DNA from 4 places in the Streptomyces rapamycinicus NRRL 5491 genome. Region 4 is predicted to be linked to each of the others. Evidence: riboswitches for the same ligand, from Rfam matches in the RefSeq annotation. Region 4 holds a riboswitch; each other region holds the start of a gene.
The links. Region 4 has a riboswitch for cyclic di-AMP ahead of LIV37_RS23485 (M23 family metallopeptidase). Riboswitches for the same ligand answer to the same signal wherever they lie in the genome.
Positions count from the first base shown of each region.

Region 1: another riboswitch for cyclic di-AMP. It lies ahead of LIV37_RS14945 (M23 family metallopeptidase); the one in region 4 lies ahead of LIV37_RS23485 (M23 family metallopeptidase).
Region 2: another riboswitch for cyclic di-AMP. It lies ahead of LIV37_RS29500 (LysM peptidoglycan-binding domain-containing protein); the one in region 4 lies ahead of LIV37_RS23485 (M23 family metallopeptidase).
Region 3: another riboswitch for cyclic di-AMP. It lies ahead of LIV37_RS28720 (C40 family peptidase); the one in region 4 lies ahead of LIV37_RS23485 (M23 family metallopeptidase).

Region 1 is NZ_CP085193.1:3,705,405-3,707,595, reverse strand. It holds gene LIV37_RS14950 (M16 family metallopeptidase) at 1-712, shown strand, start outside; cyclic di-AMP (ydaO/yuaA leader) riboswitch at 1,003-1,167, shown strand; gene LIV37_RS14945 (M23 family metallopeptidase) at 1,182-1,976, shown strand.
Region 2 is NZ_CP085193.1:7,013,103-7,015,293, reverse strand. It holds gene eno (phosphopyruvate hydratase) at 1-178, opposite strand, end outside; gene LIV37_RS29500 (LysM peptidoglycan-binding domain-containing protein) at 409-1,104, opposite strand; cyclic di-AMP (ydaO/yuaA leader) riboswitch at 1,111-1,278, opposite strand; gene LIV37_RS29495 (LysM peptidoglycan-binding domain-containing protein) at 1,534-2,191, opposite strand, start outside.
Region 3 is NZ_CP085193.1:6,833,368-6,835,558, forward strand. It holds gene LIV37_RS28720 (C40 family peptidase) at 1-820, opposite strand, end outside; cyclic di-AMP (ydaO/yuaA leader) riboswitch at 829-1,014, opposite strand; gene pcrA (DNA helicase PcrA) at 1,173-2,191, shown strand, end outside.
Region 4 is NZ_CP085193.1:5,682,984-5,685,174, forward strand. It holds gene LIV37_RS23485 (M23 family metallopeptidase) at 1-959, opposite strand, end outside; cyclic di-AMP (ydaO/yuaA leader) riboswitch at 971-1,106, opposite strand; gene LIV37_RS23490 (PP2C family protein-serine/threonine phosphatase) at 1,451-2,191, opposite strand, start outside.

The sequences.
Region 1 (2,191 bases), 2.0 Mb from region 4:
CGGCGCCTGGACGGGCGGGGCGGGCGCGCCGCGCACGGCCCCCCCGATCGTCGCGGACGACACCGGCCGTGTCGTGATCGTCGACCGGCCGGGCGCGGTGCAGACCCAGCTGCTCATCGGGCGCGTGGGCGCCGACCGCCACGACCGGGTCTGGCCCGCGCAGGTGCTCGGCACGTACTGCATGGGCGGCACCCTCACCTCCCGCCTGGACCGCGTGCTGCGCGAGGAGAAGGGCTACACCTACGGGGTGCGCGCCTTCGGCCAGGTGCTGCGCTCCGGGCCCCCGTCGCCCGCGGGCGGCTCCACGGGCGCCTCGATGCTGGCGATCAGCGGTTCGGTGGCCACCGAGGTCACCGGCCCCGCGCTGGACGACCTCTGGAAGGTGCTGCGCACGCTGAAGGAGGAGGGGCTGACCGACGACGAGCGCGATGTCGCGGTGCAGAACCTGGTGGGCGTCGCCCCGCTGAAGTACGAGACGGCGGCGTCCGTCGCGAACACCCTCGCCGACCAGGTCGAGCAGCATCTTCCGGACGACTTCCAGGCGCAGTTGTACGCCCGTCTGGCGGAGACCGGCACGGTGGAGGCCACCGCCGCGGTGGTGAGCGCCTTCCCGGCGGACCGGCTGGTCACGGTGCTGGTCGGGGACGCCTCGGCGATCGAGGAGCCGGTCCGGGCGCTGGGCATCGGCGAAGTGCGCGTCATCTCCAACTGAGCCGACGGCCGACGAGAGTTGGCCGGATCCGTGCGCGGAACCGCCGGTCCGGCCGGCTCGCTGACGGCCCGGCAGGCGGTCCGGCGGACGTCCGGTCCATGAGCCGACAGCGGAAGGACCCCGGCCCCGAAAGGGCGCCGGGGCCCTTCCGACATGCCCGATTTATGGGATTGACTGCTTGTTTGGTTTGTGGGGAGAGCAACAAAAAACCGGAACCGTTTGTGATCGAAAGCGGGCCCGTTTAGCGTCAGTCCGGCTGTTCGCCAGCGACCCGCCGCACCCGCGGCACCGGACAGTCATCGCCGAGTCCCCGTACGGCGCAAGCCAGGGGAGCCGGGGACCCAACACGTCCCCAGGGGTGAATCGGGCGCCTTCCCCGGCCGGGGGAGGGGTCCGTAGGAGACCTTCCTGCTCCGAACCCGTCAGCTAACCCGGTAGGCGAGAAGGAAGGAAAGGAGTGCGCCTCAGTATGGCGTCCACCCGCACTGCCACCGGTAAGCACCGCCGCACCAACAAGGTCAACATCCGCACGAGTGCGAACGTCGTGGGCATCACGACCGTCGCCTCGGGTGTGGTCGCCGGGATCACCGGACAGGCGTTCGCGGCCGACGGGGGCCCCAATCCCCAGCAGACCGGTCTGACCCAGGCGATCGTGATCGGCGACGGGATCGCGGACCACATCGAGGCCCAGGCGCAGTCCCAGGAGACCGCCGCCGAGCAGGCCGCCGCCAAGGCCAAGGCAGAGGCGATCGCCCGCCAGGAGGCCGCCAGAAAGGCGGAGGCCGCGGCGAAGAAGGCCAAGGCCGAGCGCGAGGCCAAGGAGCGCGCGGCGCGCGAGGCCGAGCGCAAGCGCATCAACACCTTCGTGTCGCCGATCAGCGGCTCCTACGTCTCCACCGGCTACCAGGCGTCCAGCGGTCTGTGGTCCTCCGGCAGCCACACCGGCATCGACTTCCACGCCTCCACCGGCACCACGGTGCACTCCGTGGGCATGGGCGAGATCGTGGAGGCGGGCTGGGGCGGCTCCTACGGCAACAACGTCGTCATCAAGATGAACGACGGCACGTACACCCAGTACGGCCACCTGTCGTCCATCAGCGTCTCGGTCGGCCAGAAGGTCACCCCCGGCCAGCAGATCGGCCTGTCGGGCGCCACCGGCAACGTCACCGGACCGCATCTGCACTTCGAAGCCCGCACCAGCCCGGACTACGGCTCGGACATGGACCCCCTGTCGTACCTGCGCACGCACGGCGTCAACGTCTGACCCGTCGCGCGTCCGACGCGAACGCCGCGCGCGGTCTCACGATCCCGAGATCCCGAGACCCCGTGAGACTTCCGAGAAGGCCCCGTCCGCAGGACGGGGCCTTCGGCGTGCCGCCGCCCGGCTGACCAAAAAACAGCCATGAAATGCTTCCCGCCATCGGAAATGGCGGCCATGTGGAATAGAGTCGGTCAACGCGCATTCCATGGCCGCGTTTC
Region 2 (2,191 bases), 1.3 Mb from region 4:
TGTAGCGGTTCTTGTCGCCGTCACGGAGTTCGAGGGCCTCGAAGGCGCCGGTGGAGGCGCCGGACGGCACGGCGGCACGGCCGGTGCTGCCGTCGTCGAGGCCAACCTCGACCTCGACCGTGGGGTTGCCTCGCGAGTCGAGGATCTCGCGAGCTACGACGACGTCGATGGACGGCACGAGGTTCTCCTTCGTATGGGTCTGCGGTAGCAGCACGAGCCTAACGGGCCGGGAGGGCTGCGCCCCGCGTTCGCCCGCCCCACGAGACAGGGGCGCGACACAAAAAGCGAGATTCTGGATTAAAAATCCGGATTTCATGTGCATTGGGAAAGCCCCGGCGGGGCGTGCCATAGGGGCGGCACACCCCGGCCGGGGCTCGTTCTCACGGTGGCCGTGACCGTGGCCGTGGCTCAGCGGAGGTGCAGCTGCTGGCCCGGGAAGATCAGGTCGGCCTGCTCCACGATGTCCTTGTTCAGCTCGAAGAGCTTCTTCCAGCCGCCCTTGACGTCGTGGACCTTGGCGATCTTGCCGAGGGTGTCGCCGGACTTGACCTTGTACTCGCCGTCACCCTTCTTGATCGGGCCACGGGTCTGCTGCCGGGCGGCGCGCTCGGGCGCGGTGCGCGGCTGCGCCTTCGGCTGGGCCTTGGGCTGCGCCGGCTGGGCCGGGGCCGACTTGGTGGTCGCCGAGGATTGGTCCTGCGAGCCGGAGGGCGCGGACGGGGCGGACGGGCTGCCGCCGGAGGTCAGACCCTTGCCGCAGACCGGCCAGGCGCCCTTGCCCTGGCTGCCCAGGACCTTCTCGGCGATCTGGATCTGCTGGGCCTTGCTGGCCTTGTCCGCGGTGGAGGCGTAGGCCGTGCCGCCGTAGGCGGCCCAGGTGGAGCTCGAGAACTGCAGGCCGCCGAAGTAGCCGTTGCCGGTGTTGATCGACCAGTTGCCACCGGACTCGCACTGCGCGACCTGGTCCCACTGGGAGGTGGTGGCCGCGGAGGCGGAGGTCGCCCCGATGAGCGGTGCCGCCACGGCGGCACCGGCGAGACCGGTGAGCGCGGCGATACGGGTGGCCTTGGAGGGGCGGCGGTGCTTCCCGTTGGACTTGAGCATTTTGGTTCGTTTCCTCACCGACGCCTACGAGGTGAGCTGTCGGGTTCGGACGTGAGTTGCCCGGCCGGTCGCGATGGTCGCTCCCGGCTTCACCCCTAGCCGACGAGCCCGTATCCACAGGCCACTCGGCACCTACCTTGGGTCCCCCGCTCCTGCCTTCGGCGCTGACGCGTCGGTTTCCCCCCGACCGCCGGCAGGATTCGGCGTGACGATCGACGGTGCCCGCGGTGGCGAGCGGAAAGACGTTAAACACACCTTCCAAGAACGTTCAAACACCCCAAGGGCAGTGATTGGGGCTGTAATTGATCTCACCCGGCCCACATCGACGCAGGTGGGGCCGGGTGAGGAGAGATCGGACACGAGGTGCGCCCCGGAAAATGTGACGAGATGTATGTCTCACCGGGTCCAGAGCGGGCAATTCCCCCCGAATCACTGCTCCCTGATGGTGAGGTCAAGTCGCTGACCAGGAATGATCAGATCGGGGTCGATCCCGATGAGGTCCTCGTTGGTCTCGTAGAGCCCTTCCCAACCGCGGGACACATTCTGGTGCTCGGCGATCCCTGACAGGTTGTCACCGGGGCGAACAGTGTAATCGTCGTCCGTGGAGTCCTCGTCGCGGTCCGAAGCGCCGCGCGAGGCATGGCGCCCGGAGGGCCGTGCGCTCCCCGCGTCGCCGTCGTCGGCCTCCTCCCCGGCGTCCGGGGAGCCGCGGTGGCGGCCGGAGGGGTCCGCCGAGGGGCTCTCGGAGCCGTCCGGCACCGAGGGACCGTCCGAACGGGAGGGGCTGTCCGAGTCCGGGTCGTCCGCTGCCGGGTCGTCCGAGGCGGAGCCGTCAAGGCCGTCGGGGGACTTGGAGGTGTGGGGCGCGTCCGGCTCCTCGGCCGACCCGGACGCGTCCGGCGCGTCCGGCTTGCCGGCGCCGTCGGACGTCCCCGAACGGTCCGCGTCCGAGGAGGAGCCGTCCCGCCCCCGGTCCCCCTGGTCGTCCCCGCCGCGGCCCGTCCCCGGGTCCGGGGTGGCCGTGCTGCCGGGGTCCACATCGGGGGCGCCGCCGCCGTCGGTGAGCCCGGCGCCCAGCGCACAGCTC
Region 3 (2,191 bases), 1.2 Mb from region 4:
TGGAGCTGTTGGCCGGGACGGAGGGCGTTGAGGGCGCCGTCGAACCGGAGTCACCCGCGTTCTGCTCCTGCTGCTTCTTGCGCGCGGCCGCCTCCTGCCGCTGTTTCTCGGCCAGCTCGGCGGCCTTACGGCGGGCCTCTTCCGCCTTCTTCTTCTCGATCGCCGCCAGCCGCGCCTTCTCCTTGGCGGTCAGATTCGCCAGCAGCCGCCGGGCCTCGGTCAGCTTGTCCTGGACGGTCTTCTTCTGGACCTTCAGCTGCTTCTGGGACGCGGTCAGCGAGGCGAGGCTCTCGCCGGCCTTACCGCGCTCCTTGGCGGCCTTCACCCGCTGCTTCTGGAAGTCGTCGACGGCCTGCTTCTGCCGGCCGGTCATCCGGTCCATCAGATGCGACTGGTCGAAGACGTCCTGCGGATCGTTGGAGAACAGCAGGGTCGCGGCGGAGCGGGCCATTCCGCCCTCGCGGTACTGGGCGGTGGCGTAGGCGCCGAGCATGCGCCGGGCCTCGTTGAGCTTCTCGGTGCGCCGGGCGACGGAGTCCAGCAGCTTGTCGACCTTGGCCCGCTGCTGGTCGGTGCGCTCCTTGGCGGCGTTGTAGCGCTGGGTGGCGGTCTCCGCCTGGTGGTAGAGGGTGTCGACCTTCTCCTTCACCTTCTCGATCGACTGGGCGGCCGGCTTGGGATCGGTGGGCGCGGCGTTGGCCGACTGGGAGAGCAGGGTGACGGATGCGAGGGCGGCCGTGGTGAACCCGACGGCCGTACGGCGGCTGTGACCCGTGAGCGAGGCGGGTATTCGGCTCCGCGGCTTGCGGTGCGACGCCAAGGGTGGCGACTCCTTCCGTGGACCGCCTACCGGGTTAGCTGTCGGGTTCGGGCGGTACGGAAGGTTGCCCTACGGCCGTGTCCGGACGGCACTGTCCGTGCCGTACCGTTTCGGGCCGATTCACCCCGGTCTTGCGTTGTTGGGTCCCCGGCTCCGGGCGCCTCACGGCGTACCGGACTCGGCGGAGGCCGCCCGTGCCGACGTGGTTCGCCGACGGATCTTCCGGGCCGCCTGACGCAGGACGGTAGCCAACACGTGGGGCTCCTGTGAAGACTGGTGGCCGTTTTGCCCGAAACCGTTTCGTGATGTTCGGACGTCGGCTGTCAGTGGGGCGGCCTAGACTCGGGGAGCGATGAGCAGCCTCTTTGACGACAGCTTCCTGGCGGACCTCGGGCCTTCTCCGGACGAGGAGCGGCCACCGCCGCCCGAGGATTCGGCGCACCCTGGCCACGGTGGCGCCGAGGACGTGCCGCATCACCTCTTCAGCGGCGATTTCGAAGCGCCCGTGCCGCGGGAGGCCCACTACCGGGACGGCGCGGCCCGGCCCGCCGTGGACCCGTCCGCCCTGCTCGAGGGGTTGAACGAGCAGCAGAGGGCCGCCGTGGAGCACACCGGCTCGCCGCTGCTGATCGTCGCGGGCGCCGGCTCCGGCAAGACCCGGGTGCTCACCCACCGCATCGCCTATCTGCTCGGCGCCCGCTCCACCCACCCCGGCCAGATCCTCGCCATCACCTTCACCAACAAGGCGGCGGGCGAGATGAAGGAGCGCGTCGAGGAGCTCGTCGGCCCGCGGGCCAACGCCATGTGGGTGTCCACCTTCCACAGCGCCTGCGTCCGCATCCTGCGCCGGGAGTCGAAGAAGCTGGGCTTCACCTCGTCGTTCTCGATCTACGACGCGGCCGACTCCAAGCGGCTGATGTCGCTGGTCTGCCGGGACCTGGATCTCGACCCCAAGCGGTTCCCGTCGAAGTCCTTCAGCGCCAAGATCTCCAACCTCAAGAACGAGCTGATCGACGAGGAGACCTTCGCCGGGCAGGCTACGGAAGGTTTTGAGAAGACGCTGGCCGAGGCGTATGTGATGTACCAGGCGCGGCTGCGCGAGGCCAACGCGCTGGATTTCGACGACATCATCATGACCACGGTCAATCTGCTCCAGGCGTTCCCGGACGTCGCCGAGCACTACCGCCGCCGCTTCCGGCACGTCCTGGTGGACGAGTACCAGGACACCAACCACGCGCAGTACACACTCGTGCGCGAGCTGGTGGGCACCGACACCGAGGAGACCACTGCCGCCGAGCTGTGCGTGGTGGGCGACGCCGACCAGTCGATCTACGCCTTCCGGGGCGCCACGATCCGTAACATCCTCCAGTT
Region 4 (2,191 bases):
GCCTTGACCGGGGTGCCGGTCGGGGCGGCGAAGTCCTGGCCGGTGTGGTCGGCCGACCACATGTCGCCCGCCTGGCCGAAGCTGGCGGTCAGGGTGTACGAGCCGACGGGGAGGGTGTACGCGGCGGCGAGCCTGGCCTGGCGCTCGGCCGCGGCCTTCTTCTCGGCCGCCTCCTTCGCCCGCTGCTCGGCGGCCTTCTTCTCCGCCTCGGCCTTGGCCTTCCGCTTGGCGGCCGCCTCCGCGGCCTGGTCGGCGGCCTTGTCCGCGGCGGCCCTGGCGTCCTTGGCGGCGGCCTTCGCGGCGGCGGTGCGGCTGTCCTCGTCCGCCGCGTTCTGCTGGTTCTCGGCCTGCTGGAGGATGCGGGCGCGGAGCGCCTCGCCGGCGTCGGTGGTGCCGCGCTGCTCGTCCTCGCTGGTCAGACCGGCCTGGGAGAGCGGTGCGGCGGCGGTCTGCGCGCCGCTGTTGTCGTCCGACGCCCAGGAGCCGATGCCCGGCAGATCCTTGGCGGCGGGCAGGCTGGCCTTGACCTCATCGGCGACATGGCCGAGGTCCGGCATGGATATGGGGAGCGCGGGACGGTCCTTGGCGCTGGCCATACCGCCCGCACCGACCGCCGCGATCACGCCGACCCCGAGGACGGCGCCGCTGCGCGCCATGGTTCCGCCTCGCTGCTTGGCCACGCGGTGCCGGCCGCGTACGGGAGCGATGGACTCCTCAGTGGGGTTCCACTCCTCCCAGGTCTCGGCCTCGAATCCGGCACCCGGGCCCTCGGATGCGCCCTCATCCGCATAGCGGTCGTCGGGGGCGAACGCGTAAGGGTCGTCGGGGGCGAATCGGCCGTCCCCTGAGCTCATCCCGCCGCCGGCGTCGAAGCCGGGGCCGTAGGCGGTGGCGGTCCCCAAACCGCCTCCCCGTGTGCGATACGGGGCCTCGTCCAGGACAGACCTGTTGGACGCCACGGAGGCGCACTCCTTTCCTTCCCTCTCGCCTACCGGGTTAGCTGACGGGTTCGGAGCAGGAAGGTCTCCTACGGGTCAGGTTCGACCCGATTCACCCCAAGGTTGTTGGTTCCCCGGTTCCCTTGGTGCTGCTGGTGGTGCGGTACTGCCGCTGTGCGTACGGGATTCGGCGACGGCGCACGGTGCCGCCCTTGCGACGGTTGTGACGACCGCGCTGCGTTATCGAACGTTAATAGAGAGCGCGATGTGATTCCAAGCTGTTCCGAGGAATCCGCGCACCTTTGGCATGAACTTAGCACTCAAGAAGGGACAGATGGGGGCGAGTCGACGCACTGGGCAAGAGTTGGCAAAACCGCATACGGATCGATCGTGCATCAATTGTTATGCGGAGGGGGCTCGGTCGGTTACGCACGGTGTGCGGCGCGGTGTGGGTGCAGTGCGATGCGGTGCGGGTGCGGTGCGGCCGGTCGGCCGGTCGGCCGGTCGGTCGGCTACGGCGGCGTGGGGTTCGCCCTGTCGTTCCTCCCACCGTTGCCCTGCCCGTTGCCCCGCCCGTTCTCTCGCCCGCTGTCCCGCCCGTTGCCGCGGGCCGGGGTCCGACGGACCGCCAGCAGCGCCATGTCGTCCGGCGTCCCGCCACCCGTATGGCGCTCGACATCGGCCACCAAGGCGTCCAGCAGCTCCTGCGGACCGTCGAAGCGGCGGCCGCGCAGCCGCTCCTCCGGGTCATAGAACTCGCCATGGCGGTCCCGGGCCTCCGTCACCCCGTCCGTGAACAGCAGCAGCGTCTCGCCCTCCGCGAAGGCCAGCTCCATCACCCGGTCCGGCCAACCCGCCAACTCCCCCATCCCCACCGGCAGCGCCGACGCCTCCGGCTCCAGGGCCCGCACCGCGCCGCCCTCCTCCAGGAGCAGCGGCGGCGGATGGCCGCGGTTGATCAGCCGCAGGGTGGAGTCACCGCGCGGAATTTCGGCCACCACGGCCGTCGTGAACCCCTCGACCACCTCCAGGTCGGCCCGCCGGGCGCCCTCGCGCTGCAGCGCCCGCTCCAGGCGGCCCACGAGCGCCTCCAGGGTCGTCTCCTGCTCCGCGGCCTCCCGGAAGCAGCCCAGGAGGATCGCCACGACCTCCACGGCCCCCAGCCCCTTGCCGCGTACGTCCCCGACGGTCAGCCGTACGCCGTGCGGGGTGTCCTGGACCGCGTACAGGTCTCCGCCGATCGCCGCGTACTT